DNA from 2 places in the Mesorhizobium sp. B2-8-9 genome. Region 1 is predicted to be linked to the other one. Evidence: riboswitches for the same ligand, from Rfam matches in the RefSeq annotation. Region 1 holds a riboswitch; the other holds the start of a gene.

Region 1 (15,745 bases):
GTCGGGCGGCGAGAAGCAGCGCGCCGCGATCGCCCGGGCCTTGATCGAACAGCCGGAGATCCTGCTTGCCGACGAGCCGACCGGCAATGTCGATCCGCCGCTGGCGCGCAGGCTGCTAAGACTGTTCATCGAGCTCAACCGGCTAGGCACCGCCGTGGTGATCGCCACCCACGACCTCGGCCTGATGGAACAGGTCGATGCGCGTCGCATGATCCTGGCCGGTGGAAGGTTGGACGTTTATGACTGACCTTCCGGCCGATCACCTCCAGCACGAAACGCTCGAGAAGACGACGGTCCGGCGTGTCCAGCGCAAGACGGCGCCGATCGTACCGGCGCAGAACATCGCTGGACGGGCGCTGGTGCTGGTCATCGCCATCATGACCTTCCTGTCCTGCCTCACCTTCGGCGCCGTGACGCTGGTGCGCGATACCGCCTCCGTCTGGGAGAACCAGATATCGCGCGAGGCGACGATCCAGATCAAGCCGGCCGACGGTTTGGACATGGAGGCGGCCCTTGCGCAGGCCTCGCAGATCGCCAGCGAGTTCCCCGGCGTGAAGGGCACCAAGATCATCGACCGCGACGCGACCGCGCGTCTTCTGGAACCGTGGCTGGGCAGCGGCCTCAACATTGACGAGCTGCCGGTGCCGCGCCTCATCATCGTCACCATCGACGAGGCCAGCCCGCCCGATTTTGCCGCCATGCGCGCCGCCATCACGCCGAAAATACCGACCGCGGCACTCGACGATCACCGCACCTGGGTCGACCGGCTGGTCGCCATGGCGCGCACGACCGTGACGATCGGCATTGCCGTTCTGGTGCTGATGCTGTCGGCAACCGTGCTGACGGTGGTGTTCGCCACGCGCGGCGCCATGGCCGGCAACGGCCACATCATCGAGGTGCTGCATTTCGTCGGTGCCGAGGCGCGCTTCATCGCGCGCGAATTCCGCTGGCATTTCCTGGTCACCGGCATGAAGGGCGCTGCCGCCGGCGGCGCCCTGGCGATCGCCGTCTTCATCGTCTTTTCCTGGTGGTCGTCGCGCAACATGGCGACGCCCCAGGCCGACCAGGCAACCGCTTTGTTCGGCAATTTCGCCATCGGCTCAGCCGGCTATTTCGGCGTCGGTCTGATGGTGCTGGTGATCGGCGCGCTGACCGCGGCCACCTCGCATGCGACCGTCGTCGCCTATCTCAGCGACATCGACGTTCGCCAGCCGGATGCGGGCTGACCCATGAGATCAATCCGGAAACCGGCGCAAAGCGCTATAAACAAACAAGACAATGATCACACGCGGGATACCTGCCGTAACGCAATGTGCGCCGTCTCACCTATCAACGGCCGCATTTCGGAGTTAACCATTAGAGGCTTTCAGGATTAACCTGGGGATGATGGAAGCGCGGGATTCGATCGAGACGGCTGGACGAATGCCGGCGATGCGTGTGCGCAGCGCTGCCTTCGCCGGGTTCGGTCGTTTGAGGCTCGCCCTGCGCGTCTGCGGTTTCGTGGTTCTCGCCGCGCTGGCGCTTTTTGCCGGCGGCTTCGGCTGGTTTGCCGACAGGGTCAGCCATATGACGACTCCGGCCAATCCCGCCAAGGCCGACGCCATCATCGTGCTCACCGGTGGGCAGTCGCGGCTCGACGCGGCGATGGACCTGTTAGCCTCCGGCAAGGGCGAACGGCTGCTGATCAGCGGCGTCCATCCGTCGGCAACCAAGCGCCAGCTGCAGGCGGCGATGGGCGGCGACAAACAGCTCTTTTCCTGTTGCGTCGATATCGACCGCGCCGCGCTCGACACCATCGGCAATGCCGAGGAAAGCGCCAAATGGGTGGAGAACCACGCCTATGGCAGCATCATCATCGTTACCAACAATTACCACATGCCGCGCAGCCTGCTTGAGATGGGCCGGCTGCTGCATGGCGCGCGCCTGGAGCCCTATCCGGTGGTCAACACCAATCTCGGCAACGGCGGCTGGCTGACCAAGCCGGAAGCCCTGCGTGTGTTGCTCACCGAATACAGCAAATATGTGCTGTCTCTGGCGCGCGGCTTCCTGCCGCTGCGCGCGACGCCCGAAGGCGTCACGCTCGCCGAAGCCTCGACGGTGGTCAAGAACTAGACTTCGCCTGGCGCGCTGTTGCGCAGGCCCGCAATCTCCTGCTCCAGGCCGGCGATGCGCCGGTCGCGCTCGGCAAGTGCGGCCGCGACATCCGCCGCCTCGAAGCGCTGCGGGATGTGCTGCGGGCAATTGGCATCCCAGGCGGAGACCGTGAACAGGATCGCCTGCTCCGGCCGCGCCTTGTAGTCCGCCGGCATCAGCTTCGCCGTCAGCTCCGGGTCATTCTCGACGACGCGCGCCCTGCCCCAGATCTTGATGCGCTGCCGGAGCATATAGTCGATCAGGAACAGGAAGGCCTGGTCATTGTCCTCGAGATTGCCCTGGGTGATGAACTGCCGATTGCCGGAAAAGTCCGCAAAGCCGATCATGTGCTCGTCCAGCACCTTGAGGAAACCGGCCGGCCCACCGCGATGCTGGATGTAGGGCTGGCCTTCGGCGTTGGCCGTCGCCAGGAACACGCTGGTCTGTGCTTCGATGAAGGCAGCAAGATCCGGAGCGATCGTTGCCCGCCAGCCGCCGTGCTGCTCGACGCGCGCATAGGAATTGCGCGACCCCTTGCGGGACTGGATGGCCTTGACGGTAGGCGTGAAGGCGACGTCGCTGGTGAATTCATTCATGCTGGCGCTCCGCGAACAGGATCGCACATCAATTAGGCTCTTCCGAAAACCGGATGTAGAGAGCATGTTCGCAATCTATCTTTCCATATTTCGGAAGAATAATGGATCGCCTCGACGCTATGTCCCTGTTCGTTGCCACGGTGGAGGCCGGCAGCCTTTCCGCTGCAGCCAAGCGCGCCGGCGTGCCGCTGCCGACGGTGAGCCGCAAGCTCTCCGAACTGGAGAAGCATTTGGGGACGCGCCTGCTCAACCGCTCGACGCGGCGCCTGACGCTGACCGATGCCGGCCAGTCCTATCTTGCCGCCTGCCGTCGCATCCTTGACGAGGTGAGCGAGGCCGAGCGCGATGCTGCCGGCGAATATTCGAGCCCAACCGGCGAGCTGGTCATCACGGCGCCGGTCGTGTTCGGCCGCCTCCATGTGCTGCCGGTGATCGCCGGCTTTGTCGCCGTCTACCCGCGAGTGGATGTCCGCTTGACCCTGTCGGACCGGATCACCCAACTGGTCGAGGAACATATCGATCTCGCCCTGCGCATCGGCGAGCTGCCGGATTCGGCGATGGTTGCGATCCGCGTCGGCTCGATCCGCCGTATCGTCTGCGCAAGCCCCGCCTATCTCGCCTTGCATGGCACGCCGACGACCCCGCAAGACCTTGCCGGCCACGACTGTGTCACCTTCGAAGGTCTCGCCGCTCCCGCGGCATGGAGCTTCGGAACCGGCAAGACGGAAACGACAATCCCTGTTCGCTCGCGCCTGCAAGTCAACACCGCCGAAGCGGCCATCGATGCCGCGATTGCCGGGCTCGGGCTGACGAAAGTGCTCTCCTACCAGGCAGATGCCGCCGTGCGCGCCGGCGCGCTGCGGCTGGTACTGCAGCCCTTCGAACCGCCGCCCTGGCCGGTGAGCCTCGTCCATGCCGGCCAGGGCCGGCTGCCGGTCAAGCTGCGCGCCTTCCTCGATTTCGCCGCGCCACGTCTCAAGGAACGGCTGGCCAGGTCACTCTAGCGGCACCATTCGACAATGGCGGCGTTTCCTTTTTGCCGCCGCTTGGTGTAACCAACGCACACTTCCTCACGGGCCCCTTGCATGCTCATCATCCGCTCGCTGGCGTTCAACTTCGTCTTCTATCTCAGCCTGATCGTCCAGATGATCTTCTGGACGCCTTTCTATTTCCTGTCGCCGCGCCACCGCGCCTGGTTCGTGCCGAAATTCTGGTCGCGGACCTCGATGTGGCTCTATGACAAGATCGCCGCGACGAAGAGCGAGATTACGGGTATCGAGAACCTGCCCGAGGGCTCCTTCATCCTGGCGCCGAAGCATCAATCCTTCTGGGATGCGATCGCCTTCTTCCCCTATCTCGACGACGCGCTCTACATCCTGAAGCGCGAGCTGACCTGGATTCCCTTTTTCGGCTGGTACATTTTGAAGATGCGCATGATCCCGGTCGACCGCGGCAACCGTTCGAAAGCGCTGAAGGCGGTCGTCGTCGCGACCAGGCAGGAGATGAACCGCAATCCGCGCCAGCTCATCATCTATCCCGAAGGCACGCGCCGCCCGCCGGGCGCCGAGCCGTCTTACAAATACGGCATCGTCGAGCTCTACACGCAGCTCGGCGTTCCTGTGGTCCCGGTGGCTCATGTCGCCGGCCTCTACTGGCCGCGCCGCAAGTTCCTGCGCTATCCCGGCACCATCAAGGCCCGCTTCCTGCCGCCGATCCCGCCAGGGCTCGGCAAGGAGGAATTCATGCAGCGGCTGATCGGCGAGACCGAGGCGGCCTGCGACCAGATGCTTATCGAAGCGGCGCAGGCGCCGAACCCGCCGCCCATGCCGCCGACGGCGGTGAAACGGCTGGCGGAACTCGGCGTAACCGCGAAGACCTGATCGGCTACCGCAGCACCGCCAGCAGGGTCGTCAGCACCAGCGTGGCGGCAAACACCAGGTTGATGATCCGCGAGGCCAGCGGATGGCGCAGGCCGCGCGCGAACGCCGTTCCGGCAAGCAGCCACACGACGTGAATGGCGACGATCATCGCGGCAAGCACCAGCAGCCTGGTGGAGACGCCGAGCGCATCGGCCTGCGACGCGGCGCCGGCGAAAACCGCTGCGATCGCCACATAGGCTTTCGGATTGGCGACGGCGAGCATGAAGCCGCCAAGGAAATCGGGCTTCGTCGCCGTGCTTCCGCGCTCCGCCAATGGCGGCGCGGTCGCTATTTTGAAGGCGAGATAAAGGATGTAGCCTGCCGAGGCGACCGCCAGCACCGGCGCCACTCCCGGCACCGAGGTCAGCATGCCGAAAATCCCGCCCGCCACCGCCAGAAGCACGGCGATCGTGCCGAGCACCACGCCAGACGTGTAACCCAGGGAAGGACGCAGACCGAAAGCCGCGCCGACCGCGGTCACGCTGATCGTCGCCGGTCCCGGGCTGCCCATGACGACCGTCGCGGCCACGATAAGCGCCAGCACCTGCTGCCAGGTCTGCGCCTCGTTCAAGATGCCATCGGCCATGCCGAACCCTCCTGCCGCCGCGATGCGACAGGACTGAAGCGGGTTTTGTCATGGCCGTCTTGGACGTTCGTGCGCAGCGCCCGTCTCAGGCGCTGGCCCGGTCCAATGCCGCGATATCGTCGGCCGAAAGCTTGAGCGACGCGGCGCGGATCAGGCTGTCCATCTGGGCCGGGGTCGTGGCGCTGGCGATCGGCGCGGTGACGCCCGGCCGCGCGATGATCCAGGCCAGCGCCACCTCCGCCTGCTTGGCCGAATGGCGCTCCGCCACGGCATCGAGCGCGGAAAGGATGCGCATGCCGCACTCGTTGAGATATTCGGCGACGTCTTCGCCGCGCGCGCTCTGGCCGAGATCGGCCTTGCTGCGGTATTTGCCGCTCAGAAATCCCTTGGCGAGGCTGAAATAGGTGATGACGCCGATATCCTCTGCCTTGCAGAGGTCGAGCAGCGGTCCGTCGAGCGACGAGCGGTCGTACAAATTGTATTCGGGCTGCAGCACCTCGTAACGTGGCAGGCTGCGCAGGCTGGCGACGTCGAGCGCGGCGCGCAGCTGCCCGGCATCGAGATTGGAGCAGCCAGGATAGCGGATCTTGCCCTTTTCGAGCAGGCGCTGATAGGCGCCGAGCGTTTCCTCGTAAGGCGTGGCCGGATCCGGCCAGTGCGACAGGTAGAGGTCGATGACATCGGTTTGCAGCCGCTTCAGTGAAGCGTCGACCGCCTTTTCGATATAGGCAGCGGAGAGGTCGCGCTTGCCCTGGCCCATGTCCGAACCGACCTTGGTGATGACGATGACCTGATCGCGGTTGCCGCGGCTCTTCATCCAGTTGCCGATGATCGTTTCCGATTCGCCGCCCTTGTTGCCGGGAACCCAGCGCGAATAGGCATCGGCCGTATCGACGGCGTTAAAGCCGGCAGCGATGAACCGGTCGAGCAGGTCGAAGGAGGTCTTCTCGTCGGCGGTCCAGCCGAAGACGTTGCCGCCCAGGACCAGCGGCGCGATAGAAAGGTCGGTGCGACCGAGACGACGTTTCTGCAAGACTGATCTCCGTGATGCTGGAACGGGCCTGACGCCCAAGGATGGGATGCCGCTAAGCTAGGTCGCGGCCGGGCGAGGTCAAAGGCATGGTTTTGTTTTTTGATCGGACCAGAGCAATTCCAGCAAAACTGCGTCGCGGTTTTGCGTCTGGAATTGCGTAAAAACAAAGAGATAGAGCATTGGAGGCGAAATTATTTCGCCGAAAATGCGCTTCACGAAGACGCGACCCGACGGCCCACCTCCTCCAGCCAGTGATCGCGGATGCCGAGCGCCTCGAGATGCTCAAGTGTGCTCAAGAGATAGTCCTCGTTTCGGCCGGATTGGCCGACCGCGCCGCGAACGATCCTGGCCGCATGATCGGCGTCGAGCGCGCCGGCATACTGCTCATGCTGGCGGTCGACGGTGTAGGCGACCGCCTCGACCGCGCCTCCACCATCCAGCCGGACATCGAGGATGCGTTCGAGATAGATGCTGGTGACCAGCTCGCGCTCGCGCAGATAGGAAAGCACCTCGTCGCGCAAATTGCCGGGAACACGGTAGGCGAGGCCGACGCAGGAGCCGCCCCGGTCGAGGCCGAGCACCAGGCCCGGCCGCGCGCGCGTGCCGCGATGCACGAAGGAATAGACGCAAAGCGAGCGGCGATAGCCGTAAAGCCGGGCGCGGCGCGTCTCGACATGGGCAAATCCGGGCCGCCAGATCAGCGACCCATAGCCAAAAACCCAAAAATCGCCCATATCGCCAAGCCTGATCGCATTCGAGTGAACGACACCGCACCGCCGAGGTGCTTCTTCTGGCCCCCGCTTGTTTGCGTATTGGTAAATGCCCGCTCGCCGGGTTAACGAGAGCCGCAGCATGACGTCAAGTGACGAGCGATCGCCCAAACTTCGCCGCCGGCTGTTCTGGCTTGCCGCGCTCCTTGTCGTGCTGTTCGCCGCCTATAGCGGCGGCTGGTTCTATCTCGCCGACAGGCTCAAGACCGAGGCGGATCAGGCGGTGGCGAAACTGGGCAGCAAAGGGATCGCCGCCGGCTGCGCCAACCTCGCCGTCAGCGGCTACCCGATGAGCTTCACGGTTTCCTGCGACAACATCGCCTATGAAGACGACGCCCGGAAGGTCGCCGCCTCCACCGGCAGCTTCAACGCCGTCGCCGGCCTCACCGGACCCCTGTCGCCGGTCGCCGACCTGCGCGGGCCGCTTAGGATGATGGCGCCCGGCATGCCGCCGCTCTGGATCGACTGGGACCGGTTGCAGGCCAATGTCAAAGTGTGGTGGCCGTTGCCAAGGAGCGTTTCCGTGCAGGCTGAAGGCCTGAACGGTCAGACCGACCCGCAGGACGACGCGGATCCGATGCAATTGTTCAGCGCCGGCAAGGCGGCCGGCCAATTGCAGCCGGCCGGCCAGGACATCAATTATGTCGGCAGCTTCGGCGACCTGGAGATCAACGCGGATGCCATCGACGGACGCGTGCTGCCGGCGCTGGACGGCAGTGGCGACGTGACGCTGAAGAACGGCGTGGCGCTGATCCCAGCGCCCCCGAAGAGCCTGCGCGGCCAGTCGATCGAGATCGCCAAGCTCGACCTGTCGTCGGGCACGGCGCGCATCATCGTGTCCGGACCGGTCTCCGTCGACGCGGAAGGGCTGGTCAACGGGGACCTGACGATCAAGCTCAAGGACCCGAAAGCGGTGGCATCTATCCTCGCCGGCGCGATTCCCGAGCATAAAAGCGAAATCGAGCAGGGCTTTGCCGCCCTGTCGATGCTTGGAAAAGAACCCTCGATGCCGCTCAAGATCGTCAAGGGCAAGGCCTCGCTGGGCTTTATCCCACTCGGCAAGATCAAGCCGCTTGAATAACGGGACAATGGCGAAGCCGGTCAGACTGCTCAGCGTCGGCGCCTTCACTCTCGACACGATCCTTCGCGTCGAAACGCTGCCCGCGCATCAAGGCAAGTTCATCGCCAGCGACGGCGTCCAGATCGCTTCCGGCATGGCGACGAGCGCCGCCTGCGCCGTACATCGCCTCGGCGCCGAGGTCTCGCTTTGGGCAAGCACGGGCGACGATCCGGTCGGCGACCAGCTGATCGCCGACATTCAGGCCGAAGGCGTCGACTGCAGCCTTATCCGCCGCGTTCCCGGCGCGCGGTCGGCGCTGGCCGCGATCCTGGTGGATGCGCATGGCGAGCGCGTCATCGTCCCCTTCTACGACAAAAAGGCGCAAGCCGACCCGGAGGCGCTGCCGCTCGCCGACCTCTCCGGCTTCGACGCCGTGCTGGTGGATGTCCGCTGGCCAGGCGCCGCGGCCCTTGCCTTAAACGCGGCCAGATCGATCGGCCGTCCGGCGATCCTGGACGCCGACACGGCGCCAGTCGAGGTGCTGGAGCGACTCTTGCCATTGGCCTCGCACATCGTCGCTTCCGAACCGGCGGCGCGTATCGTCTGCGGCCACGCGCTCGACCCAGAAAGCGCCTGCGCCGACCTCGCTTCGCGCACCGATGCCTTTGTCGCGGTGACCGGCGGCGCGGCCGGCACCTGGTGGCACGACCGCGCGACTCGGCGCGTGCGCCATGTCGAGGCGCCGAAGGTCAAGGCAATCGACACGCTCGCCGCCGGCGACGTGTTCCACGGCGCCTTCGCCGTCGGCCTCGCCGAGGCCATGCCCATGGAGGAAGCCCTGCGCTTTGCCAGCGCCGCCGCGGCGCTCAAATGCCTGCGCTTCGGCGGCCGCCTCGGCGCGCCGGATCGGGCCGAAACGCTGGCGATGATGGCGGCGCACTGGCCGCCAGCCCAGGGCTAGAAAGCAAAAGTATCTCGGCTATTTCCGCGAAATCGGCACAAATGCTGGGGTTGGCGTAAGCCGCTCAACCTCGTCATTCCAGAGCGGAGCAGCCGCAAAGCGGCGTCGCGGAGACCCTGGAATCCATTCCGTGACCTGAGCCATGGAATGCGGCGGAGCAGAATTCTGCACCGCGACAGCGCTCGGAAGTCACGGAATGATCCTCGGGTCTGCGCGCGTCGCTTCGCTCCTTGCTCCGCCCGTGGATGACGATCGCGATGGGCGTTTCGGCCAATCTCCAGCGCATGCGCCTGCCCACGCTGACAGGTCAATCCACGCCAGAGAACGAGGAAAAAGCCTAAGGCTTCGCCGGGTGCTCGACCGCCTGGCGACCAAAATCCGGCACATCGATATCCTGGCCGGCCTCGATGATCGAGCGGCGGATTGCGCGGGTGCGGGTGAAGAGGTCGAACAGCTTCTCGCCGTCGCCCCAACGGATCGCCCGCTGCAGCGAGGCCAGATCCTCCGAGAAACGCGCCAGCATCTCCAGGATCGCGTCCTTGTTGTGCAGGCACACGTCGCGCCACATGGTCGGGTCGGAAGCGGCAAGGCGGGTGAAGTCGCGAAAGCCGGAAGCGGAATATTTGATGACTTCACTCTTGGTCACCGCTTCCAGATCGTCCGCCGTGCCGACGATGTTGTAGGCGATGATATGCGGCAGATGCGAAACGATCGCGAGCGTCATGTCGTGGTGCTGCGGGTCCATCGTGTCGATGTTGGAGCCGCAGCGCCGCCAGAATTCCGAAAGCGTCTCGAGCGCCGCGGGATCGGTGCCCGGCAGCGGCGTGAAGATGCACCAGCGATTCTCGAAGAGATCGGCAAAGCCGGCATCGGGCCCGGACTTTTCCGTGCCGGCCAGCGGATGTCCGGGGATGAAGTGCACGCCTTCGGGCACATGCGGCTGCATTTGCGCGATGACGGAGGCTTTGGTCGAGCCGACATCGGTGAGGATGGCGCCCTTTTTCAGCGCTGGCGCGATCTCGGCCGCGACCTCGCCGGACGAGCCGACCGGAACCGAGACGATGACGAGATCGGCGTCACGCACGGCTTCGCGAGCATCGGTGCTGTAGGAATCGCCGAGGCCAAGCTCCTCGGCGCGCTTGAGCGTCGATTGGCTGCGCGTCGCTATGGCGATATGGCGCGCCAGACCCTCGCGGCGGACAATGCGGGCAAGCGACGAGCCGATCAGGCCGATGCCGACCAGCGCTATTTTCTCGAACATCGGTGACGCCATGGTGTTCTAGCTTTTCAGGAAGGTCTTAAGCGCATCGATGACGCCGCGATTGGCTTCCTCGGTGCCGACGCTCATGCGCAGCGCATTGGGGAAGCCGTAGCCGGTGACGCGGCGCAGGATGTAGCCGCGGGCGCTCAGATAGTCGTCCGCGGCCGCCGCCGAATGTTTCTCGCCGTCGGGGAAATGGATCAGCACGAAATTGCCGACGCTCGGCGTGACGCGCAGGCCGAGCCCGGTCAGCTCGGCGCTGAGCCAGGCCAGCCATTTCTCGTTATGCGCCACGCTGCGCTCGATATGGGCGCGGTCGCGGATCGCGGCGATGCCGGCCTCGATCGCCGTAGCGTTGACGTTGAAAGGGCCGCGAACGCGGTTGATCGCATCGACGATATGCGCCGGCCCGTACATCCAGCCGACACGCGCGCCGCCGAGGCCGAGCTTGGAGAAGGTGCGGGTCATCACCACGTTCTCGGAGCTGCTCACCAGCTCGATGCCGGCCTCGTAGTCGTTGCGCCGCACATATTCGGCATAGGCCGCGTCGAGCACCAGGAGCACGTTCTTCGGCAATGTAGCGTGCAGCCGGCGCACTTCCTGGAACGGCACGTAGGTGCCGGTCGGATTGTTGGGGTTGGCGAGGAACACGATCCGCGTCGCCGGCGTCACCGCGGCCAAAATCGCGTCGATGTCGGCGCGCTCCTCGGTCTCCTTCACCGCCACCGGGTTGCCGCCAGCCGCCTGGATATAGATTTTGTAGACCATGAAGGCGTGCTCGGTGAACACGGCCTCGTCGCCCGGCGCGAGATAGCTCTGCGCCAGGAGCCCCAGGATCTCGTCGGAGCCGTTGGAGCAGATGATGTTGGCCGGGTTGAGGCCATGCACCTCGGCGATCGCCTCGCGCAGCCGGCGGGCAGAGCCGTCCGGATAGACATCGAGCTTCGCCGCCACTTCGCGCGCGGCCTCGATCGCTTTCGGCGAGGGCCCGAGCGGATTTTCGTTCGCCGACAGCTTGTAGACTTTCGCCACGCCGGCCGGCGCGGTGCTTTTTCCCGGTACATAGGCCTCGATGTCCATGATGCCCGCGCGGGGCGTCGGACGGGGCTGATCCTGCTTCATGTCACAAATCCGTCGAGAAGGCCTTCAAGGCCGCAGCGGAAATACAGGCCACGGGCTGGAATGTCGAGTGCCGCCGGCTGGCACCCGTATCCGGTCGCGAGGAGGCCACCCGTTGACGAAGCGCGGCGCTGGTCCTAGAAGGATTGCCAGACTCCCGTGGTGATTTGGCCGGTCGGCTTGCAGCCACGTTAAACAATTCGCTAAAGGGCCGTTTGCAACCCTGTAACCGGCTTTGCGACGGCAATGCCGGTTTTTTATTGTCCGCTGCCGGCCGGACACCGCGTCGGGACGAAACCGATGCGGGACAGGATGAGGACGGACATGGCCGCTCAGCGTGCTGCAAGAACCAACGACGAGGCCGACCATCCGTCGAGCCCGGTGCTGCGGTTCGGCCCGGACAAGCCGCTGAAGCTCGACGCCGGAACGCTGCTCTCGCCCTTCCAGATTGCCTACCAGACCTATGGCACGCTCAACGACGCGCGCTCCAATGCCATCCTCGTCTGCCATGCGCTGACCGGCGACCAGCACGTCGCCAACACCAATCCGGTGACCGGCAAGCCGGGCTGGTGGGAAGTGCTGATCGGGCCCGGCAGGATCATCGACACCAACCGTTTCTTCGTCATCTGCTCCAACGTCGTCGGCGGCTGCCTCGGCTCGACCGGCCCGGCCTCGACCAACCCGGCGACCGGCAAGCCCTACGGGCTCGACCTGCCGATCATCACCATACGCGACATGGTGCGCGCGCAGGCGATGCTCATCGACCATTTCGGCATCGAGAAGCTGTTTTGCGTGCTTGGCGGCTCGATGGGCGGCATGCAGGTGCTGGAATGGGCGGCGAGCCATTCGGAGCGCGTGTTCTGCGTCCTGCCCATCGCCACCGGCGCCCGTCATTCCTCGCAGAACATCGCCTTCCATGAAGTCGGCCGACAGGCTGTCATGGCCGATCCCGACTGGCATGGCGGCAAATATCTCGATTTCGGCAAGCGGCCGGAAAAAGGGCTCGCCGTCGCGCGCATGGCCGCTCACATCACCTACCTTTCGGAAGCCGCGCTTCACCGCAAGTTCGGCCGCAATTTGCAGGACCGCGAGGCGCTGACCTTCGGCTTCGACGCCGATTTCCAGATCGAGAGCTATCTGCGCCATCAGGGCATGACTTTCGTCGACCGCTTCGACGCCAATTCCTACCTCTATCTGACCCGCGCGATGGACTATTTCGACCTTGCCGCCGATCACGGTGGGCGCCTCGCCGACGCCTTCGCCGGCACCAAGACGCGTTTTTGCCTGGTCTCCTTCACCAGCGACTGGCTGTTCCCGACCGAGGAGAGCCGATCGATCGTGCATGCCTTGAACGCGGCGGGCGCTTCCGTATCCTTCGTCGAGATCGAGACCGATCGCGGCCACGACGCCTTCCTGCTCGATGAGCCGGAGCTGTTCGCGGCCATCAACGGCTTCATCGCCTCCGCCGCCCGCGCCAGGGGGCTCAGCCTATGACCCCGAACCGAAGGTCAGCGAACGCAAAAAGTCGCGGACTTTTCGGACCGGGATCATGCGCCATGCAGGAGGCGAAGCAGTGAGCGTCAATCGCGCCCAGCGTGTCGACCTCGAGGTCGTCACCGATCTCATTCCGGCCAATTCGCGCGTCCTCGATGTCGGCTCGGGCGATGGACTGCTTCTGGAACTCCTGCAGGAGACCAAGCAGGTCGACGGCCGCGGGCTGGAACTGTCGCAGCGCGGCGTCAACGAATGCGTGGCGCGCGGCCTTTCCGTCGTTCAGGGCGATGCCGACAAGGACCTCGAATTCTATCCCGACAAGGGCTTCGACTTCGTCGTGCTCTCGCAGACCCTGCAGGCGACCCGCAACCCGAAGCTGGTGCTCGACGAGCTGCTTCGTATCGGCAACCGCGCCATCGTCTCCTTCCCCAATTTCGGTCACTGGCGCGTGCGCTTCTCGCTGTTGGTCAAGGGCAGGATGCCGGTCACCAAGGACCTGCCCTACTCCTGGTACGACACGCCCAACATCCATTTCTGCACCATCCGCGACTTCGTCAATCTGTGCGAGGAACTCGGCGCGACCGTCGAGAAGGCAACCGCGCTCGACGCCAACGGCCAGAAGATCGGCCTGTCGATGCCCTGGTGGTTCTGGAATTTTTTTGGTCAGCAGGCGGTGTTTTTGCTGAGGCGATGACGGAAATTCGTTTCTTTCGTCGATCGCCGGCAGTGGTGGAAATCCCCCCGAATATTCTTTCCGAAATACGGGCGGGAATTCTCGTCTGCACATCGCCGCGCAGCGGTAGCAATCATCTTGTAGGTTTGATGGCTTCCGCCGGGCTGGGCCATCCGCTGGAATGGTTCGGCGGCGACGTCTGCTGGAGCTGCCGGATTATCCGCGAGATCCCCGCGCCCAGCTACTGCGTGCGCTGACAGGGGCGGTCCTCTACCGGCGTCTATGCAATCAAGCTCTTTGCGAGTCAGTTCGCACAACTTGCCGATAAGATAACTCATCTGACGCGACGAGGTCGAAATGGTGCCGGACTATATCGGGCACAGCTAACGTCAATCTTTTCCCGCTAGCAAGCACATCCGTAGCCTTGTGCGGATGCTCGACGCCGTCGACGAAGATCACGTCGGACTGCGAGTTCTCGGTGCGCGGCGAAAGGATCGCCTGATAGGCCGGTGAATTGTACCAGTCCCGCATATGCTGCCTGCCGGGGAATTCGATGACGATCAGGTGCCCGGGCCAAGGGCAAAACCGTCCGTTGGTTCCTGTTGGCGGGCCGCCTAATCAACAGGAAGGCCAGTTGTGTTGCCATCAGACCGCAATGTTGCGGAAAAACCCCTAATTTCGGCATTTCTCGGCCGGCCTGGCGTGACACAATGGGGGGTTTTTTGTAGCGTCGGCCGCAAATCAGAGGTGGGACACGAAGATAGCCATCGGACCCATCCGACAAACGCTAGATCCGACCGGTGGTGGCAGCCCGATGTCGAGCCAGGACGTTCCGCTGATCTCAGTGATCACGCCAACCCATAACCGTCGCAGCCAGGTCGTGCGCGCGGTGGAAAGCGTTCTGGCGCAGACACTTACCCGCTTCGAGCACATTGTGGTCGACGACGGTTCGACCGACGGGACGGCCGCTGCGCTCGCCGAAATCCGCGACCCGAGGCTGATTTATGTCGGCGCCAAATGGCGCGGCGCAAATGCCGCGCGCAATGCGGGCATCGAGCGCGCGCGGGCGCCGGTCGTGACGTTTCTCGATTCGGACGATGTCTACCTGCCCGACCGGCTGGAACGGACGCTGGCGCGCTTCGACCAGAACTCCTCGCTCGAAGTCCTCATCAGCTCGTTCGTATCGCTGAAGGGCGGCCGCAGCACCAAATGCATCAATCGCGATGCCTTCCTCGACAAGAGCACGCTGCAGCGCGCCCTGGTCTCGCAGACCATCTTCATTGCCGGCTCGGCGATCACCGCAAGGCGCGAGTCGCTGCTCGCGATCGGCGGCTATGACAGCGACATCACGCGCATGCAGGATCGCGAATTGCTGCTGCGCTTTGCCCAACGCGGCGGCGCCTTGCTGTCCGAGGACATCGACTGGAAGAAGTACAATTCGGAGAATTCGATCTCAGGCCGCCGCGATGGCTATGTCGAGGCCTATGCCAGTCTGATCGACAAGCATCCTTATATCGCCGACCGCTATCCCGACGTTCCGCCTTACATGATAGCGCGCCAGATCATCGCCGATATCCTCAAGGGCAGGTTGCCGCAGGCGTTTTCGGGCTATCATGCCAACCGGGCGTCCAAGTCGCTCGGCTACTCGCCCGCCGAACTCTTGCGCGGCTATGTCGTCGGCCGCCGCTGGCGGCGCGACTGCTATGATGAGTTCCGCGCCAAATACGGCGCCCGGGCGGTCTGAGAACCCCACGACGGCTATCTGTCGAGTTCCGGGAAATAAGGATCGGAAAACCGCTGCCGCAGGCGCTCGCCCAGCAGGCAATCGACCGGCATCGCATCCTCGACGTGGAAGGAGCTGGCGCCTGTCAGGCCGCTGACTTCCTGGACCAGCTTGCGGCGGACGGCGGTGGAGAATTCGGACGCCGCGTAGATCGGCAGCACGAACGAACCGGCTCCTCCGGTCACGCAGTCGGCGTAGTAGCGGTCGAGACGGCCGACACTCGGCGACGGACTGATCAGTATAGGCAGGCCGTTGATGACGACACCGCTGGCAACGGCGGCGTCACGGGCTGCGGTGACGGGCAGCCCGGTATTGTTGGGCCCGTCTCCCGATATGTCGATGACGCGGCGCGGCGCC
Region 2 (15,745 bases), on a different contig from region 1:
TCAGGGTGCCGTTCGTCGATTTTGGCCTGGTGCCGGACGCGGCGACCAGCATTCTGGCGCCCCAGAAGCTCGGCTATGCCGGCGCCTTCCGTTTCTTCTGCTTGGGCGATACGCTGGGCGTCGAAGACGCCAAGGCGCTTGGCCTGGTCGGCGAGATCGTGACGCAAGGCAGCGCCGAGGAAGCAACGCTGGCGAGGGCGAAACAGCTGGCCAAGAAGCCTGTTGCGGCATTGCTGCAGACGCGCAGCCTCCTCAAGGGAGATACGGACGTGTTGTGCGACCGCATCGACCACGAGATCACGCTGTTCCAGCAGGCGCTTCAGGATGACACCACGCTGAAGCGGCTGCAGCGGATTGCTCGCCTGGCCGCCTGAGCGCCCGGCATGAAACCTCAGCGCCGCGCGAGCCGAAAGGCGCGCGGCGCTGTAACTCGTCCGGAACCGCGTTACCCCGCGGGTAGGGCAGGCCAGCGGTTCCAGACGAAGAACAACAACTAGTCTTTAAGGAATTCCGGCCCCTCGCCGATGATCTTCTTGTCGGGCTTGCCGACGGCGTCGAGGTCCCTTCCGTCATAGGGCAGGGAAAGCAGGATACGCTGGATCACCGCAAGCCGGGCGCGTCGCTTGTCATTGGCCCGCACGACGACCCAGGGCGAGAACTCTTTATGTGTGCGCTCGATCATCTGGTCGCGCGCCCTGGTGTAGTCGTCCCACTTGCCGACGCCGGCGATGTCGATCGGCGAGAACTTCCAGTTCTTCAGCGGCGACCAGCGGCGGTCATGGAACCGTTCGAGCTGCGTTTCGCGGCCGATATTCAGCCAGAATTTGAAGAAATGGATGCCTTCGTTGCAGATCATCCGCTCGAAATGCGGCGTCTCGTCCAGGAATTTCTCGTGCTGCTCCGGCGTGCAGAACCCCATGACCGGCTCGACGCCGGCGCGGTTGTACCAGGAGCGGTCAAAAGTGACGAACTCGCCCGAGGCCGGGAAATGGTCGACATAGCGCTGGTAATACCATTGCCCCGCCTCGGTCGGCGTCGGCTTGGGCAGCGCGACGTTGCGGGCCGTGCGCGGGTTCATATATTGCCGCAGCACGAAGATCGTACCGCCCTTGCCGGCCGCGTCCCTGCCCTCGAAAAGCGCCATCACCCGCTTGCCGGTGGCCTGTAGCCAGGCCTGCGCCTTGACCAGTTCGATCTGCAGCTCCTCGAGCTCCTTTTCGTAGTCCTCGCTTTTCATCTTCTTGTCGTAAGGATAGCCGCCGGCGGTAAGCTTGTTGTCCTCGATCCAGTCAGGCAGCACCGGATTGTCGATGTCGAACTCGCGCTCCTTGCCGCCGATCTTGATCTTGATCGGCGCCGTGGCCGGCACCGCTTCAGCCGTTTCCTTGGCTTTTTTCATCCGGACGAACCTTTCCAGTTTGCGGACTCATGCTATGGAGCCTGTGCAGCGCAAAGACGCTGCAGCATTTTGATCTTGCGCATGAACCTTCGCGAAAATCGATCCTGATTTCCAGGGTCCCATGCGTCAGGCCGGTCCAGCGAGCCGGCTGACCGGTCGAACGGGATGCGGGGTGGCGCGGGCCTATGGCAGAGACGGGCGCGGGACAAGACGACAAGGGGCAAGCCTTGGCCGGGCGGCTGATGCGCAACCGTTGGCTGCTTGGCGCAGGCGTTCTCGCAGTCCTTGCCGTTTACTTTTTCGCCGGCGCATCCGCCTATGTGCTGCTGCTAGCCCTGGCCGCGCTGGCGGCCGCGGCGATGCTGCCTGCAGATGCCGAACGCCAGCCGGCCGATGCGGGGGCAGCGATCGAGGCCAGCGGGCTGCAGAGGCTCTCCGCCGAATATCTGGCCGCCGCGGTCGCCGACCCGCTGATCATCTTCGACCATTCCGCCACCATCGTTCACGCCAACGCTGCCGCCTTCGCCGCCTTTGGCGGACTGGCGCCCGGTATGTCGCTGTCGCTCAAGTTCCGCGCCCCGGAGATGCAGGCGCTGCTCGACGGCATCCTTGCCGGGGAAGTCGCTTCCGATGCGGTCGACTACACCGAAAAGCTGCCGGTGGAACGCACATATCGGGTCAGCGCGTCCACGGTCGGCCATGCCACAGGCCTTTACGTGCTGGTGTTCAAGGATCAAAGCGAGACGCGCCGCATCGACCGCATGCGGGCCGATTTCATCGCCAATGCCAGCCATGAGCTGCGCACGCCGCTCGCCTCGATCGCCGGCTTCATCGAGACGCTGCGCGGGCCGGCCCGCAACGATCCGGCGGCGCGCGACCAGTTCCTGCAGATCATGCAGAACCAGACCGGCCGGATGGCCCGCCTGATCGACGATCTGCTCTCACTGTCGCGGTTGGAGATGAAACCCTATCTGGGGCCGGGCACGGAAGTCGATCTTCGCCAGACGATCGACAGCGTCATCGATTCGCTGGGGCCGCTGGCCAGTGAGAACGGCGTCGTCATCGAGCGGGAGTTCGCCAACGCGCCGCTAGTCGTCCCCGGCGATCGCGACGAGCTGTTCCAGGTCTTCGAGAATCTCCTCGAGAATGCCTGCAAATACGGCCAGTCAGGCGGGCGCGTCACCGTATCGGTCACCGGCGGCGAGGATGGCCAGCAGCCGGGCTTCGACGTCACGATAAGGGATTATGGTCCGGGCATTGCCGAAGAGCACATCCCGCGCATCACCGAGCGCTTCTACCGCGTCGATGTCGAAAACAGCCGCGCCCAGAAAGGCACCGGGCTTGGCCTTTCGATCGTCAAGCATATATTGACCCGTCATAACGCAAGATTGTCCATCAAGTCGGAAGTCGGCAAGGGCGCGGCGTTCACGGTTCATTTGCCGGCTCGCTGATCGTATATCGGTTACCAACCGGGATTTTCTTCTTTCTGTCATGCGGTTCACGTATCAGCGACGGATTGAGGGAACGCACCAGCCGGCACAAGCCGGGAAGGCATATCCATGCAGTCCGTTCATATCGCCAGTGCCTATGATGAAGAGCTGAAATTCCTGTCGAAGCGCATCGCCGCGATGGGCGGCCATGCCGAGCGCATGGTCGAACAGGCGGTCGCGGCCCTGGTGAATGTCGACCATGGCCTCGCGCAAAAGGTCATCCAGGACGATCTCGTCCTCGACGAAGGACAGCGCGAGATCGACGACAAGGCCATCATCATCATCGCCAGGCGCCAGCCGATGGCGACGGATCTTCGCGAGATCGTCGGCGCGATCCGTATCTCGGCCGATATCGAGCGTGTCGGCGACTTGGGCAAGAACGTCGCCAAGCGGGTGGCCTCGGTGGACGGCCGCCAGCCGAATAGTCTTTTCCGCGGTATCGAGGCGCTTGCCAATCTGGCGCTGACGCAGCTCAAGGAAGTGCTCGACGTCTACGCCTCGCGCTCGGTCGAGAGGATTGGTCTCGTGCGCGACCGGGATGACCAGATCGACGCCATGTACACCTCGCTGTTCCGCGAGCTCTTGACCTACATGATGGAAGATCCGCGCAACATCACGCCCTGCACGCATCTTCTGTTCTGCGCCAAGAACATCGAGCGCATCGGCGACCACGCGACCAATATCGCCGAGACGATCTATTACATCGTCACGGGCGACCAGATGCCAGCCGACCGGCCGAAAGGCGACAAGACCGACAAGGTCGTGCTTCCCGGCCCGGTGCCGGCTAAGTGAACCGCCGCCTCTCGAATGGCTTCCTGATTTAGGATAAGCTCCTCCAGGGACAGCGATTTTGTCAGTCGCAGTCTCGGGAGGTTTGCGATGGAACAAGTTCGAAACCTGACCCCGGCCCCTATGTCGGGCATCATTGCCTCCAGCGTCTATTCGGGCGGCAAGCGCATCGCCGACATCGCCATCGAACAGGCCGGCGAATGGGCGGCAAAACCCGGTCATGTCGTCTGGATCGGCCTGCTCGAGCCCGATCGCAACCTGCTGCTCCGGGTGCAGGCGCAATTCCACTTGCATGATTTGGCGATCGAGGATGCCGAGCATCCGCATGCGCGCCCGAAGATCGAGCAATATGGCGACGCCCTCTTCATCGTTGCCCGTACCGCGCAATTGATCGACGGCCGTGTCACTTTCGGCGAGACGCATCTATTCGTCGGCGCCGGCTATATTGTCAGCGTCCGGCACGGCCCGTCGACCTCTTACGCCGCCGTGCGCCAGCACTGGGAGAGCTGCCCGCATTCGCTCGCCAAAGGCGAGGATTTCGTCCTCTACGCTATCCTTGACTTCATCGTCGACAACTACATGCCGGTGCTGGAGCAGATCGAGGACGAGGTCGAGGCGATCGAGGACAAGGTGCTTCTGAAGCCGATGACCGGTTCCGATATCGAGCGGCTTTACATGCTGCGCCGCGATCTGCTGCGGCTGCGCAATGCGGCGCTGCCGCTGGTCGAGGTCTGCCGTCGGCTGACAAGCGCCGACCTGCCGCAGATACATGCCGCCATGCATCCGCTGTTTCGCGACGTGACCGACCACATCCGCACCGTGCAGGAAAAGATCGACTCGCTGCGCGAGGTTCTGGCCTTCGCTTTCGAAGCCAGTCTGCTGGTCGGGCAGAGCCAGGAAACCGCAATATCCAAGAAGCTCGCCTCATGGGCCGCCATCCTGGCGGTGCCCACGGCCTTCGCCGGCATCTACGGCATGAACTTCTCCGACATGCCGGAACTGAAGATGGAATACGGCTATCCGGCCGTCCTGGTGGCGATCGCGCTCATCTGCGCGTTCCTGTACTGGCGGTTCAAGAAGAATGGATGGCTGTGAAATAGGGGAGTAAGGCAGTAAGGGAGTAGGGGGCGAGTAGCGAATAGGGAGTAGCGAGTAGGGGAAATAAGTTGCCCTCTTCGCGAAACTCCATCCAGCTCTATTCGCTATTCGCTATTCGCTATTCGCTATTCTCTATTCGCTCAACGCGCCCTGCGCCGCTCCCCTGCCGGCTGGAACGCCACCCGGGAATGATACTTGCAATAGGGTCCCGTTTCGGCGGCGTCGTTGCCGCAGAAGTTGAAGTCTTCCGACAGCGGATCGCCGTTCGGCCATTTGCAGGTGCGTTCGGTCAGCTCGACGAGCTGCAGATGCCGCGAGATCGGCACGACCACGTTCTCGACCGGTCGGATGTAGTGGCGCGCGACCGGCTCGGCGTCGAACTGCACCTGCAGCGCGGTGGCGCCGATGGTGGTGGTCACGTGACGCGTGGCACTCGCGGCGCGGGTCACCGATTTCTGCATCGAGGCGCCTTGCGTCGCCTTCTTCTGGCGCGCCGGAGCGGCCGTTGCGCGGCCGCGGCCCGACAGCTTCAGGCGATGCACCTTGCCGATGACGGCGTTGCGGCTCACCCCGCCGAGCTGTGCGGCGATCTGGCTGGCGCTCAGACCCTCCGACCACAATTTCCTGAGAAGTTCGACCCGCTCGTCAGTCCAGTTCATGAGACCGCGCTCCTGCTGAGGCGTACGGCAGTCAGAATCCTTTCCCGCCCCCGGCTCTCGCCGGGCAAACAACACCACATATACCGGGTGATTAGGTCCGCCGCACGAAATCTAGTTATTTCTCGACTACAAATACCTTATGCGCTGACTCGGTGACAAGAGTCCCCAGGGCAACACGATTCGGTTTTTTCGGTTTTCCCCAACTTGCCGGCCTACTTATGAACCGGCGTGGCGTCAGGGGCTTGCCACGCGCTTCTGCGTGACGTTTTCGTTGACTTCATGGCCGAAAAACATGATAAGCCGCAAAGGCCGCCGCATTGGCGGCTTTTTTGATTTCCGGTTCCGGAGACGCATATAATGAGCGGTTCGGCGCTTTACGAGACCTTTGCCCGCGCACCCCTGGCGTTCGACCGTGGGGAGGGGACCTGGCTGGTCACCGACAAGGGCGAGCGATATCTCGACTTCGCCGGCGGCATCGCGGTGAATTCGCTGGGCCACAGCCATCCGCATCTGGTCGCGGCGCTCACCGGGCAGGCCGCCAAGCTGTGGCACGTCTCCAACCTCTATGAGATCCCGGAACAGCGCCGGCTGGGCGAGCGGCTGACTGAGGCGACCTTTGCAGACAAGGTGTTCTTCACCAATTCCGGTGCCGAGGCACTGGAATGCGCCATCAAGACGGCCAGGCGCTATCAATTCGTCAAGGGCCGTCCCGAGCGCTTCCGCATCATCACCTTCGAGGGTGCCTTTCACGGCCGCACGCTGGCGACGATCGCCGCCGGCGGCCAGTACAAATACCTCGAAGGCTTCGGCCCGAAGGTCGAGGGATTCGACCAGGTGGCTTTCGACGACATCGACGCCGCTGAAAAGGCGATCACGCCGGAGACCGCGGCGATCCTGATCGAGCCGGTGCAAGGCGAGGGCGGCATACGCCCGGTGCCGACGCAATCGCTGAAGCGGCTGCGGCAACTCTGCGACAAGCACGGCCTGCTTTTGATCTTCGACGAGGTCCAGTGCGGCATCGGCCGCACCGGCAAGCTGTTCGCACATGAATGGTCAGGCGTCACGCCCGATCTGATGGCGATCGCCAAGGGCATCGGCGGCGGCTTCCCGATGGGCGCCTGCCTTGCCACCGACGAGGCGGCGACCGGCATGACGGCCGGCGTGCACGGCACGACCTTCGGCGGCAATCCGCTGGCGATGGCCGTCGGCAACGCCGTGCTCGACGTGGTGCTGGCCGGCGGCTTCCTCGAGGACGTGCAGCGCAAGGCGCTGCTTCTGAAGCAGGGCCTTGCGGCGGTGGCCGATGAATTCCCCGACGTCATCGAGGGCATCAGGGGAACCGGCCTTATGCTCGGCCTGAAATGCGCCATGCCCAACGCCAAGGTGAATATGGCGCTGCGCGACCAGCACCTGCTTGCCGTGCCGGCGGGCGACAACGTCATCCGCCTCCTGCCGCCGCTCACCGTCACCGACGAGGAGATCGGCGAGGCGCTGGAGCGCATTCGCGGCGGCGCCAAGCGCCTGACCGACGCGATTGCCGCCGAAGCCGCCAAATAATTTCTGGAACCTGCCGATGAGTGTTCGCCACTTCACCGATCTGTCCGCCGTTTCCGCGGGCGACCTGCGCATCATGCTTGACGACGCGGTGGCGCGAAAGACCAGGCTCAAGGCGGGTGAGCGTTCAAAACCGCTCGATGGCAAGGTGCTGGCCATGATCTTCGACAAGCCGTCGACGCGCACGCGCGTGTCCTTCGATGTCGGCATGCGCCAGCTCGGCGGCGAGACCATCATGTTGACCGGCACCGAGATGCAGCTCGGCCGTTCGGAGACCATCGCCGACACGGCGAAAGTGCTGTCGCGCTATGTCGACGCCATCATGATCCGCACCACCTCGCACGACCGGCTGCTGGAGCTCACCGAGAACGCCACCGTTCCGGTCATCAACGGGCTGACCGACGACACGCATCCCTGCCAGCTCATGGCCGACATCATGACCTTTGAGGAGCATCGCGGTCCGGTGTCCGGCAAGACCTTCGCCTGGACCGGCGACGGCAACAATGTGCTGCATTCGCTCCTGGAGGCCTCGGCGCGGTTTAGCTTCAACCTCAATGTCGCGGTGCCGGAAGGCAGCGAGCCTTTCGAGAAATATGTCGACTGGTCGAAAGCCAATGGCGGCAAGGTCCGGTTTTCCAGGTCCGCCGAGGAAGCCGTCGACCAGGCCGACTGCGTCGTTACCGACAGCTGGGTCTCCATGGGCCAGGAGCATCGCGCCCGCGGCCACAACGTCTTCCTGCCCTATCAGGTCAATGCGGCGCTGATGGCGAAAGCCAAGCCCGATGCATTGTTCATGCACTGCCTGCCGGCGCATCGCGGTGAGGAGGTCACCGACGAGGTGATCGACGGCCCGCATTCGGTGGTCTTCGACGAGGCCGAGAACCGGCTGCACGCCCAGAAGGCGGTGCTGGCCTGGTGTCTGGGCGCGTGAGAAGGGCTGGACCTGACCGCTTCCGGCCCGATCGGGCTCAACTTGATCTGGGGACATGTGATGCCTATTTGCGGGCCATCACGTAAATCGAACGCGCTTCGACGCATGCGGCTCACCGGGCGGCATGGCTGCGCCCCGGAGTATTGTCATGTTGGAAACCCAGACCTTGGCTGAGCATAAACCCCAACTCGGTGAATTCGGCTTCGCCGGCGACGATCACGTCGTGCCTTACGAGGTCGCGCCGCTCGATGTGCGCGGCCGCACCGTGCAGCTCGGGCCGATGCTCGACGCTATTCTGAGCCGCCACGATTACCCCGAGCCGGTCGCCCGCCTGCTGGCGGAAGCCTGCGTGCTCACCGTGCTGCTCGGCACTTCGCTGAAGTTCGAAGGCAAGTTCATCCTGCAGACCCGCACCGACGGTCCGGTCGACATGCTGGTGGCCGATTTCACCACGCCGCATGCGCTGCGCGCCTATGCGCGCTTCGATGCCGACCGGCTGCAGGCGCTGACCGCCGCCGGCGAGACCTCGCAGCAGACGCTGCTCGGCGACGGCGTCTTGGCCTTGACGATCGACCAGGGTGCGCATACGCAGCGCTACCAAGGCATCGTCCAGCTCGACGGCACCTCGCTCGAGGACGCCGCGCGCACCTATTTCCGGCAGTCGGAGCAGATCCCGACCGATATCAAGATGTCGGTCGCCAAGCTGGTCACGCCCGGCCCGGCCGGCGCGCGCGAGCAGTGGCGCGCCGGCGGTATCCTGGCGCAATTCCTGCCGCAGTCGCCGGAACGCATGCGCGTTCCCGATATTTCTGGCGGCGACGGCGATCCGCGTGACGTTGCGGACCAGCCGGCCGACAATTCCTGGCAGGAGTTGCTGGCGCTGCTCGGCACGATCGAGCCGACCGAGTTGATCGACCCGACGGTGGGCGCCGAGCGGTTGCTCTACCGGTTGTTCCACGAACACGGCGTGCGCGTTTTCCGCGGCGTCCCTGTCGCCGACCAGTGCTCCTGCTCGCGCGACAAGATCCGCGGCATTCTCGAAGGCTTTTCGGCTGAGGAGATCAAGGAATCGACCGAGGAGGGCGGCATCCATGTCGCCTGCGAGTTCTGCTCGACCCAATACGACTTCGACCCAGCTGAATTCGCGAAGTGAGCTCTCTTCCTTCTCCCCGTTCCACGGGGAGAAGGTGCCCGAAGGGCGGATGAGGGGCGGCGCCAACGTTGGCGATCATAGCGACACGCTGGCGACGCGGTCGTCCGGCTCCAGGAAAATCTCAGAAGCCCGGCGCCGCCCCTCATTGCCCTGCCGGGCATTTCTCCCCGTGAAACGGGGAGAAAGAGGCTGTCGCCGACGGCTAATTCACCGTGCGCCTTGTCCCCGGCATGTCGAGCGAGAAAGCCGGAATGGCGATATCGAACGTCTCGCCGCGGCCGTTGCGCATCGTGTAGTGGCCGACCATGATGCCTGACGGCGTCGAGAGCGGGCAGCCCGAGGTGTACTGGTAACTGTCGCCGGGATTGAGTTCCGGCTGGTCGCCGACGACGCCGGCGCCGCGCACCTCCTCGACCCGGCCCTGACCGTCGGTGATGTGCCAGTAGCGCGACACAAGCTGCACGAACTCGTCGGAGCGGTTGTCGATCGTCACCTGATAGCCCCAGACATAGCGGTTCTCGGACGGATCGGAGCGGTCCTCCAGATAGAAGGGCCTGACCAGCACTTCGATGTTGCGCGTCACTGCGCGATACATGGGCCACTCCGGTTGCCGCCGCGGAAAATATGTCACGCTCCGCTCTTGATAAACGCAGCGCCGACCATCCTGCCAGCCTTGTAAGTGCAGGTGCCGAAAAACAATGTCATTTAGGTGACACATGACAATGTTGGTGTGCACAAACCGTGCCGGGCGACTCGGACGCTCTGAAAACAGTTGAAACGGCCGCGTGCGGCCTAAAGCAATTCCAGGAAAAGCGCGAGCGGTTAGGCTCGGCGCCTTCGCCGTAGCCTTCCGTCCGGAATTGCGTGAAAACAAGGAGATGGAGTGTGTCGCCGTTTGCGTGAAACGGTGAAACTCTCTATCGGGAGTGACCAGATCTCGATGGAACTGACTATCGCAGCCGGCCTGGCTTCGTCAGCGCTTCTTTCCTTCAATCTCGCCAGCATCCTGCTCGCCTCGTCGCGGCTGAAGCGGCGGCATGTCATCGCGCCGCCCTCCAGCGCGCGACCGCCGGTCTCCATCATCGTGCCGTCGCGTGGCGTCGAGCCGTTCACGCCGGAGACCTTGCAGCGCGCCTTCTCTCTCGATTGGCCGCGCTATGAGCTGATCTTCTGCGTCGCGCATGCCGAAGACCCGGTGGTCAAGCTGATCGATGCGGCGATCGCACGCCACCCCAAAATTCCCGCGCGGCTGCTGATCGGCGACGATCGCGTCAGCGCCAATCCCAAGCTCAACAACTGCGTCAAGGGCTGGCAGGCGGCGCGACACGATTGGGTGATCCTCGCCGATTCCAACGTGCTGATGCCGAGAGACTATGTCCAGCACCTGATGGCGGCATGGCGGCCGGATACCGGCCTCGTCTGCTCGACGCCGATCGGCTCGCGGCCGGACGGGTTTTGGGCCGAAGTCGAATGCACCTTCCTCAACACGCTGCAGGCGCGCTGGCAGTATGCCGGCGAGGCGGTTGGCCTTGGCTTCGCCCAGGGCAAGAGCATGCTGTGGAACAAGCCGATGCTCGATGCCAATGGCGGCATCCAGGCTTTGGCCGCCGAGATCGCCGAGGACGCGGCGGCCACCAAGCTGGTCAACGGCCTGGGGTTCAACGTCAACCTCGTCGCCTCGCCATTCGAGCAGCCGCTCGGCCAGCGCAGGCTCGCCGAGATCTGGTCGCGCCAGACGCGCTGGGCGCGGCTGCGCCGGGTTACCTTCCCACTGTTCTTCGCGCCGGAGATCCTGACTGGCGCTGCGGTGCCGCTGCTGCTGGCGCTGATTGCAGCGGCAAGCGCCGGCGTCAGCCTGCCCACGACGGCCTTGGGCGTGCTGGCGATCGCCTACCTGCCGGAATGGCTGCTGGCCTTTGCGAAGGGCTGGTACCTGTCGCCACGCAGCGTCACCGCGATGATTGTGCGCGATGCCCTGCTACCGGCCATCTGGGCGCGCGCCTGGTTCGGCGGCGCCGTCGAATGGCGCGGCAACGCCATGACCATCCGCACCAAGGCGATGACCGAACTGGAGGAGCTCGCCTAGAGCAATTCCAGGAAAAGTGTGAAACGGTTTTCCGTCCGGAATTGCGGCTCTGGAAGGCTCGGGCCGCGGCGTTCTCAGCCTTCTATTTTGCCGCCTTCAGGGCCTGTTCCACGTCTTCCAGCAGATCGTCGGTGTCCTCCAGGCCAACGGAGAGCCTCAGCGTGCCTGGCCCGATGCCGAGCTCGGCGCGGGCCTCGTCGCTCAGGTTCTTGTGCGTCGTCGTCGCCGGATGGGTGATCAGGCTCTTGGCGTCACCGAGATTGTTCGAGATCAGCACGATGTCGAGCGCGTTCTGGAAGGCAAAGGCCGCCTGCTTGCCGCCCTTGACGTCGAGGCAGATCAGCGTCGAGCCTCCCGACATTTGCTTCTTGACGATATCCGCTTGCGGATGATCGGCGCGGCCCGGATAGATGACACGGGCGATCTCCGGCCGCTCGGCCAGGAAATCGGCGATCTTGCCGGCGCTCTCCGTCTGCTGGCGCACGCGTAGCGGCAGCGTCTCCAGGCCTTTGAGCAGCGTCCAGGCGTTGAAGGGCGACAGGCTCGGGCCGGTGTGGCGAAAATAGTCGTGCAGGTTCTCGTCGATCCACTTCTTGTCCGACAGGATGACGCCGCCCAGGCAGCGGCCCTGGCCGTCTATATGCTTGGTCGCCGAATAGACGACGATATGGGCGCCGAGCTGCAGCGGCTTCTGCTGCAGCGGCGTGGCGAAGACATTGTCGACGATCAGCCTGGCGCCGATCGAATTGGCGAGCCTGGCGACGGCGGCGATGTCGACCACCTCCAGCGTCGGGTTGGTCGGGCTTTCCAGGAAGAACAGCTTGGTGTTCGGCCTTGTCGCCTTTTCCCAATTGGCGATGTCGGTGCCGTCGACCAGCGTCGCCTCGATGCCGTAGCGCGGCGCCAGCGTCTCGACCACCCAGCGGCAGGAGCCGAACAGGGCGCGCGCCGCCACGATATGATCTCCGGCCTTGGCGCTGCAGAGCAGCGCGGCGGTTACTGCGGCCATGCCGGAAGCGGTGGCTCGGGCATCCTCGGCGCCTTCCAGCGCGCACATGCGCTTTTCGAACATGTCGACCGTCGGATTGGCGTAGCGCGAATAGATGAAGCCCGGCTCTTCGCCCTTGAAGCGGGCTTCCGCCGCTTGCGCCGTCTCGTAGACATAGCCTTGGGTGAGATACATCGCCTCGGATGTCTCGCCGAAACCGGAACGCAACGTTCCGCCATGCACGAGTGCCGTCTGAGGTTTCCAGTTGCGCTTCTTGGTGCTCATAGCCCTGCTTTCAGACACAAAAAAACCGGCCGCGAAGTCGCAACCGGTCCATATAGCCTTGCGGCTCGACGGTCCTTTAGCGACTTGTTTAACGTGGCTGCAAGCCGACCGGCCAAATCACCACGGGATAACGACCCTTTAGACCCGCGCCGCGCTTGCGTCAATTGCCGGCTTCATTAAGAGGTTTGTACCAGCCGGGCGGCAAGAGCCTGCTTAGATCCTCGCCCGGCCTTGTGAACGGAGCCAGCTTTTGCGGCAAACAGGCATTCTTCCGGATCAGGACATCGCAGCGCTGTTCGAGGCGAAGGCGCTGAAGTCGCCGCGCGCGCTGGACGCCGACCAGATCCAGCCGGCCAGTCTCGATCTCAGGCTCGGCGACAAGGCGTTTCGCGTGCGTGCCTCGTTCTTGCCGGGTCCGGATCATCGGGTCGTCGACAAGCTCGAGCGGCTGAAGCTGCACGAGATCAGCCTTGCCGAGGGCGCGGTGCTGGAAACCGGCTGCGTCTATATCGTGCCGCTGCTCGAGAGCCTCGCGCTGCCGGCGAACGTATCCGCCTCGGCCAATCCGAAGAGCTCGACCGGCCGTCTCGACATATTCACGCGCGTCATGACCGATCGTGGCCACGAGTTCGACAAGATCGCCGCCGGCTATCGCGGACCGCTCTATCTCGAGGTCAGTCCGCGCACCTTCCCGATCGTCGTGCGTGCCGGCTCGCGGCTGTCGCAGATCCGCTTCCGCACCGGCAACGCGGTGCTCTCGGAGAGAGAGCTGCGCGACCTTCACCGCGCCGAGATGCTGGTCGCCACCGAGCCGCCCAATATTTCAGGCGGCGGCATCGCGCTTTCCATCGACCTCGACGGCGACAAGGATGGCCTTGTCGGCTACCGCGGCAAGCACCACACTGGCCTGGTCGACGTCGACAAGCGCGCCGCCCAGGATGTCGTCGATTTCTGGGAGCCGATCTACAAGAGCGGCGCCGGCGAACTGGTGCTCGATCCGGACGAATTCTATATCTTGGTCAGCCGAGAAGCCGTGCACGTGCCGCCGCTCTATGCCGCCGAGATGACTCCTTTCGACCCACTGGTCGGCGAGTTCCGCGTCCATTATGCCGGGTTCTTCGATCCGGGCTTCGGCCACTCCGCCGCCGGCGGCAGCGGCAGCCGCGCCGTGCTCGAAGTGCGCAGCCACGAGGTGCCTTTTATCCTCGACCACGGCCAGATCGTCGGCCGTCTCGTCTACGAGCATATGCTGAAACGCCCGCAGGCGCTTTACGGCACCGAACTCGGCTCGAACTATCAGGCGCAGGGCCTGAAGCTCTCCAAGCATTTTCGGGCAGCGCGGTGAGGTCCAAGTGGGGAGATGTCCGGAAGGGGACGCGCCGTCCCATCTGTTCTTCGTCATTCTAGGGCGGAGCAAGGAGCGAAGCGACGCGCGCAGACCCTAGAATCCATGCCGTGACGCCTGAGCGCCGCCACGGTGCCGAACGCTCACCAGCCAATTCCGCGAGAGAACTCGAACCATTCAGGATGATCTTCTGGAGCCTTGGCCGGTCTTGTGCCCGGGCATGCGGTGGGTAAGGTCATTGGCGACACCGAAATAGCGTGCCACCTTCTGGCTCGCGGTCATGTAAACATAGCCTGTCATGTTGCGATCTTAGCTGGCGCTGCGCCAACGGTTATTCTGGACGGCAGCAGTCTACGCCCAATGTCACGGCATGGATTCTAGGGTCTGCGCGCGTCGCTTCGCTCCTTGCTCCGCCCTAGAATGACGAGGTGGAAGAGGCAGCTTCCTTCGCGCCCCTCTGGCCTGCCAGTCACCGGGAGATCGGCGCTACAGCGCCTTCACCGCCACCTTGACCGGCTTCTCGATCTCCAGCGGATTGCGCAGCGGCAAGCCGAAATCCGGCGCCTCGATCTCGAACGTATCGCCGGCCTCGGTCCTGATGCCATCGGCGAAGGAGAGCGTCGCGGTGCCGAACATATGCACATGCACGTCGCCCGGCTGGCGGAAGGCCGAATATTTGAAATGGTGGTGCTCGAGATTGGCGATGGTGTGCGACATGTTCGCTTCGCCCGACAGGAACGGCTTTTCCCAGAGCAGCTTGCCGTCGCGCCAGATACGCGAGGCGCCGCGGATATCGGCGGGCAGCTCGCCGATCAGGATTTCAGGGCCAAACGAGGCGTTGCGCAGCTTGGAATGGGCGAGGAACAGATAGTTCACCCGCTCGGTGACGTGATCGGAGAACTCGTTCGACAGCGTGAAGCCGACGCGGAACGGCGCGCCGTCATCGCCGATGACATAGATGCCGGCGATCTCCGGCTCCTCGCCGCCATCCTGCGCGAAGGCCGGCGACATCAGCGGCGCGCCGGGGGCCACCGCCATCGTGCCGTTGCCCTTGTAGAACCATTCCGGCTGCACGCCGACCTGGCCTTTGGCCGGCTTGCCGCCTTCGAGGCCCATGCGGAACATCTTCATGGAATCGGTGAGCTGTTCTTCGCCGTCATTGAGCTTCTTGTGCATGGAATCGCGCGTCGCCGCGGAACCGAGATGCGTCAGCCCCGTGCCGGTGAGGTGCAGATGCGCCGGGTCCGGATGGTTGATCGGCGAGACCAGCCTGCCCCTCTTGTAGGCGGCGTCGAGATCGACCGTCTCGCCATAGCCCTTGCGCTCGATCAGCGCTTCGAGCCCTGTGCCGGTGCGCGCGGCCTCCATCGCCAGCGAATAGACGCTGCGCGCGCCGTTGATGACTCTGGTCTTGCCGCCGCCATTGCGGGCGACGACGCGGATCGTCTCGGCGTCGTCGAGGATCTGGGAGATCAGCATGTTTGAACCCTCTCTCATCTTGCCTGGCTGCCCGCGGGCAAACCTTGACCGGCGCGGCGCGGAGAAATCCGTGCCACGGTTGAAATTCTTCGTCCGGATTGCGCTCGCGAGCCCGGTCCTTGCCTTCTTGGCGCCGACGGGTTGCCGGCAGCTTCGCGATCTGAAACCCGTATGCCTCCTTAAGTCCGCTTCAGGTCTTCAGGCCTTGTTCTTGTTGTAGACGTCGAAGATGACGGCGCCGAGCAGCACCAGGCCTTTCACCACCTGCTGCCAGTCGACATTGACGCCCATGATCGACATGCCGTTGTTCATCACGCCCATGATGAAGCCGCCGACGACCGCGCCGATCACCTGTCCGACGCCGCCCATTGCCGAGGCGCCGCCGATGAAGACGGCCGCGATGACGTCGAGCTCGCTGCCGAGACCGGCAGCCGGCACGGCCTGGCCGAGGCGCGCCGCGATGATCAGGCCGCCCAGTGCCGACAGCAC

What was found. A riboswitch is a leader RNA that binds a small molecule or an ion and turns the genes downstream of it on or off. The one in region 1 is predicted to bind S-adenosylmethionine.
Region 2: another riboswitch for S-adenosylmethionine. It lies ahead of FJ423_RS25135 (O-succinylhomoserine sulfhydrylase); the one in region 1 lies ahead of FJ423_RS26230 (homoserine O-acetyltransferase).

What each region holds. Positions count from the first base shown of each region.
Region 1 is NZ_VFTQ01000028.1:27,151-42,895, reverse strand. Features, by position in the region: gene ftsE (cell division ATP-binding protein FtsE) at 1-247, shown strand, start outside; gene FJ423_RS26290 (ABC transporter permease) at 240-1,226, shown strand; gene FJ423_RS26285 (YdcF family protein) at 1,384-2,112, shown strand; gene FJ423_RS26280 (pyridoxamine 5'-phosphate oxidase family protein) at 2,109-2,729, opposite strand; gene FJ423_RS26275 (LysR family transcriptional regulator) at 2,831-3,733, shown strand; gene FJ423_RS26270 (1-acyl-sn-glycerol-3-phosphate acyltransferase) at 3,815-4,609, shown strand; gene FJ423_RS26265 (LysE family transporter) at 4,614-5,234, opposite strand; gene FJ423_RS26260 (aldo/keto reductase) at 5,320-6,267, opposite strand; gene FJ423_RS26255 (gamma-glutamylcyclotransferase) at 6,480-7,001, opposite strand; gene FJ423_RS26250 (DUF2125 domain-containing protein) at 7,120-8,118, shown strand; gene FJ423_RS26245 (sugar kinase) at 8,126-9,058, shown strand; gene FJ423_RS26240 (prephenate/arogenate dehydrogenase family protein) at 9,396-10,331, opposite strand; gene hisC (histidinol-phosphate transaminase) at 10,338-11,441, opposite strand; SAM riboswitch at 11,588-11,665, shown strand; gene FJ423_RS26230 (homoserine O-acetyltransferase) at 11,763-12,932, shown strand; gene metW (methionine biosynthesis protein MetW) at 13,012-13,626, shown strand; gene FJ423_RS26220 (hypothetical protein) at 13,623-13,862, shown strand; partial or broken gene FJ423_RS34310 (DUF1330 domain-containing protein) at 14,014-14,181, opposite strand; gene FJ423_RS26210 (glycosyltransferase family A protein) at 14,420-15,349, shown strand; gene FJ423_RS26205 (DUF1194 domain-containing protein) at 15,364-15,745, opposite strand, start outside.
Region 2 is NZ_VFTQ01000025.1:81,706-97,450, forward strand. Features, by position in the region: gene FJ423_RS25080 (enoyl-CoA hydratase-related protein) at 1-374, shown strand, start outside; gene ppk2 (polyphosphate kinase 2) at 494-1,399, opposite strand; gene FJ423_RS25090 (ATP-binding protein) at 1,585-2,850, shown strand; gene phoU (phosphate signaling complex protein PhoU) at 2,959-3,681, shown strand; gene FJ423_RS25100 (magnesium and cobalt transport protein CorA) at 3,769-4,773, shown strand; gene FJ423_RS25105 (GcrA family cell cycle regulator) at 4,917-5,435, opposite strand; gene FJ423_RS25110 (aspartate aminotransferase family protein) at 5,793-6,992, shown strand; gene argF (ornithine carbamoyltransferase) at 7,009-7,920, shown strand; gene FJ423_RS25120 (Hsp33 family molecular chaperone) at 8,045-9,073, shown strand; gene apaG (Co2+/Mg2+ efflux protein ApaG) at 9,276-9,668, opposite strand; gene FJ423_RS25130 (ceramide glucosyltransferase) at 10,014-11,159, shown strand; gene FJ423_RS25135 (O-succinylhomoserine sulfhydrylase) at 11,242-12,432, opposite strand; SAM riboswitch at 12,489-12,566, opposite strand; gene FJ423_RS25140 (2'-deoxycytidine 5'-triphosphate deaminase) at 12,683-13,777, shown strand; gene FJ423_RS34660 (hypothetical protein) at 13,955-14,077, opposite strand; gene araD1 (AraD1 family protein) at 14,264-15,256, opposite strand; partial or broken gene FJ423_RS25155 (sugar ABC transporter permease) at 15,455-15,745, opposite strand, start outside.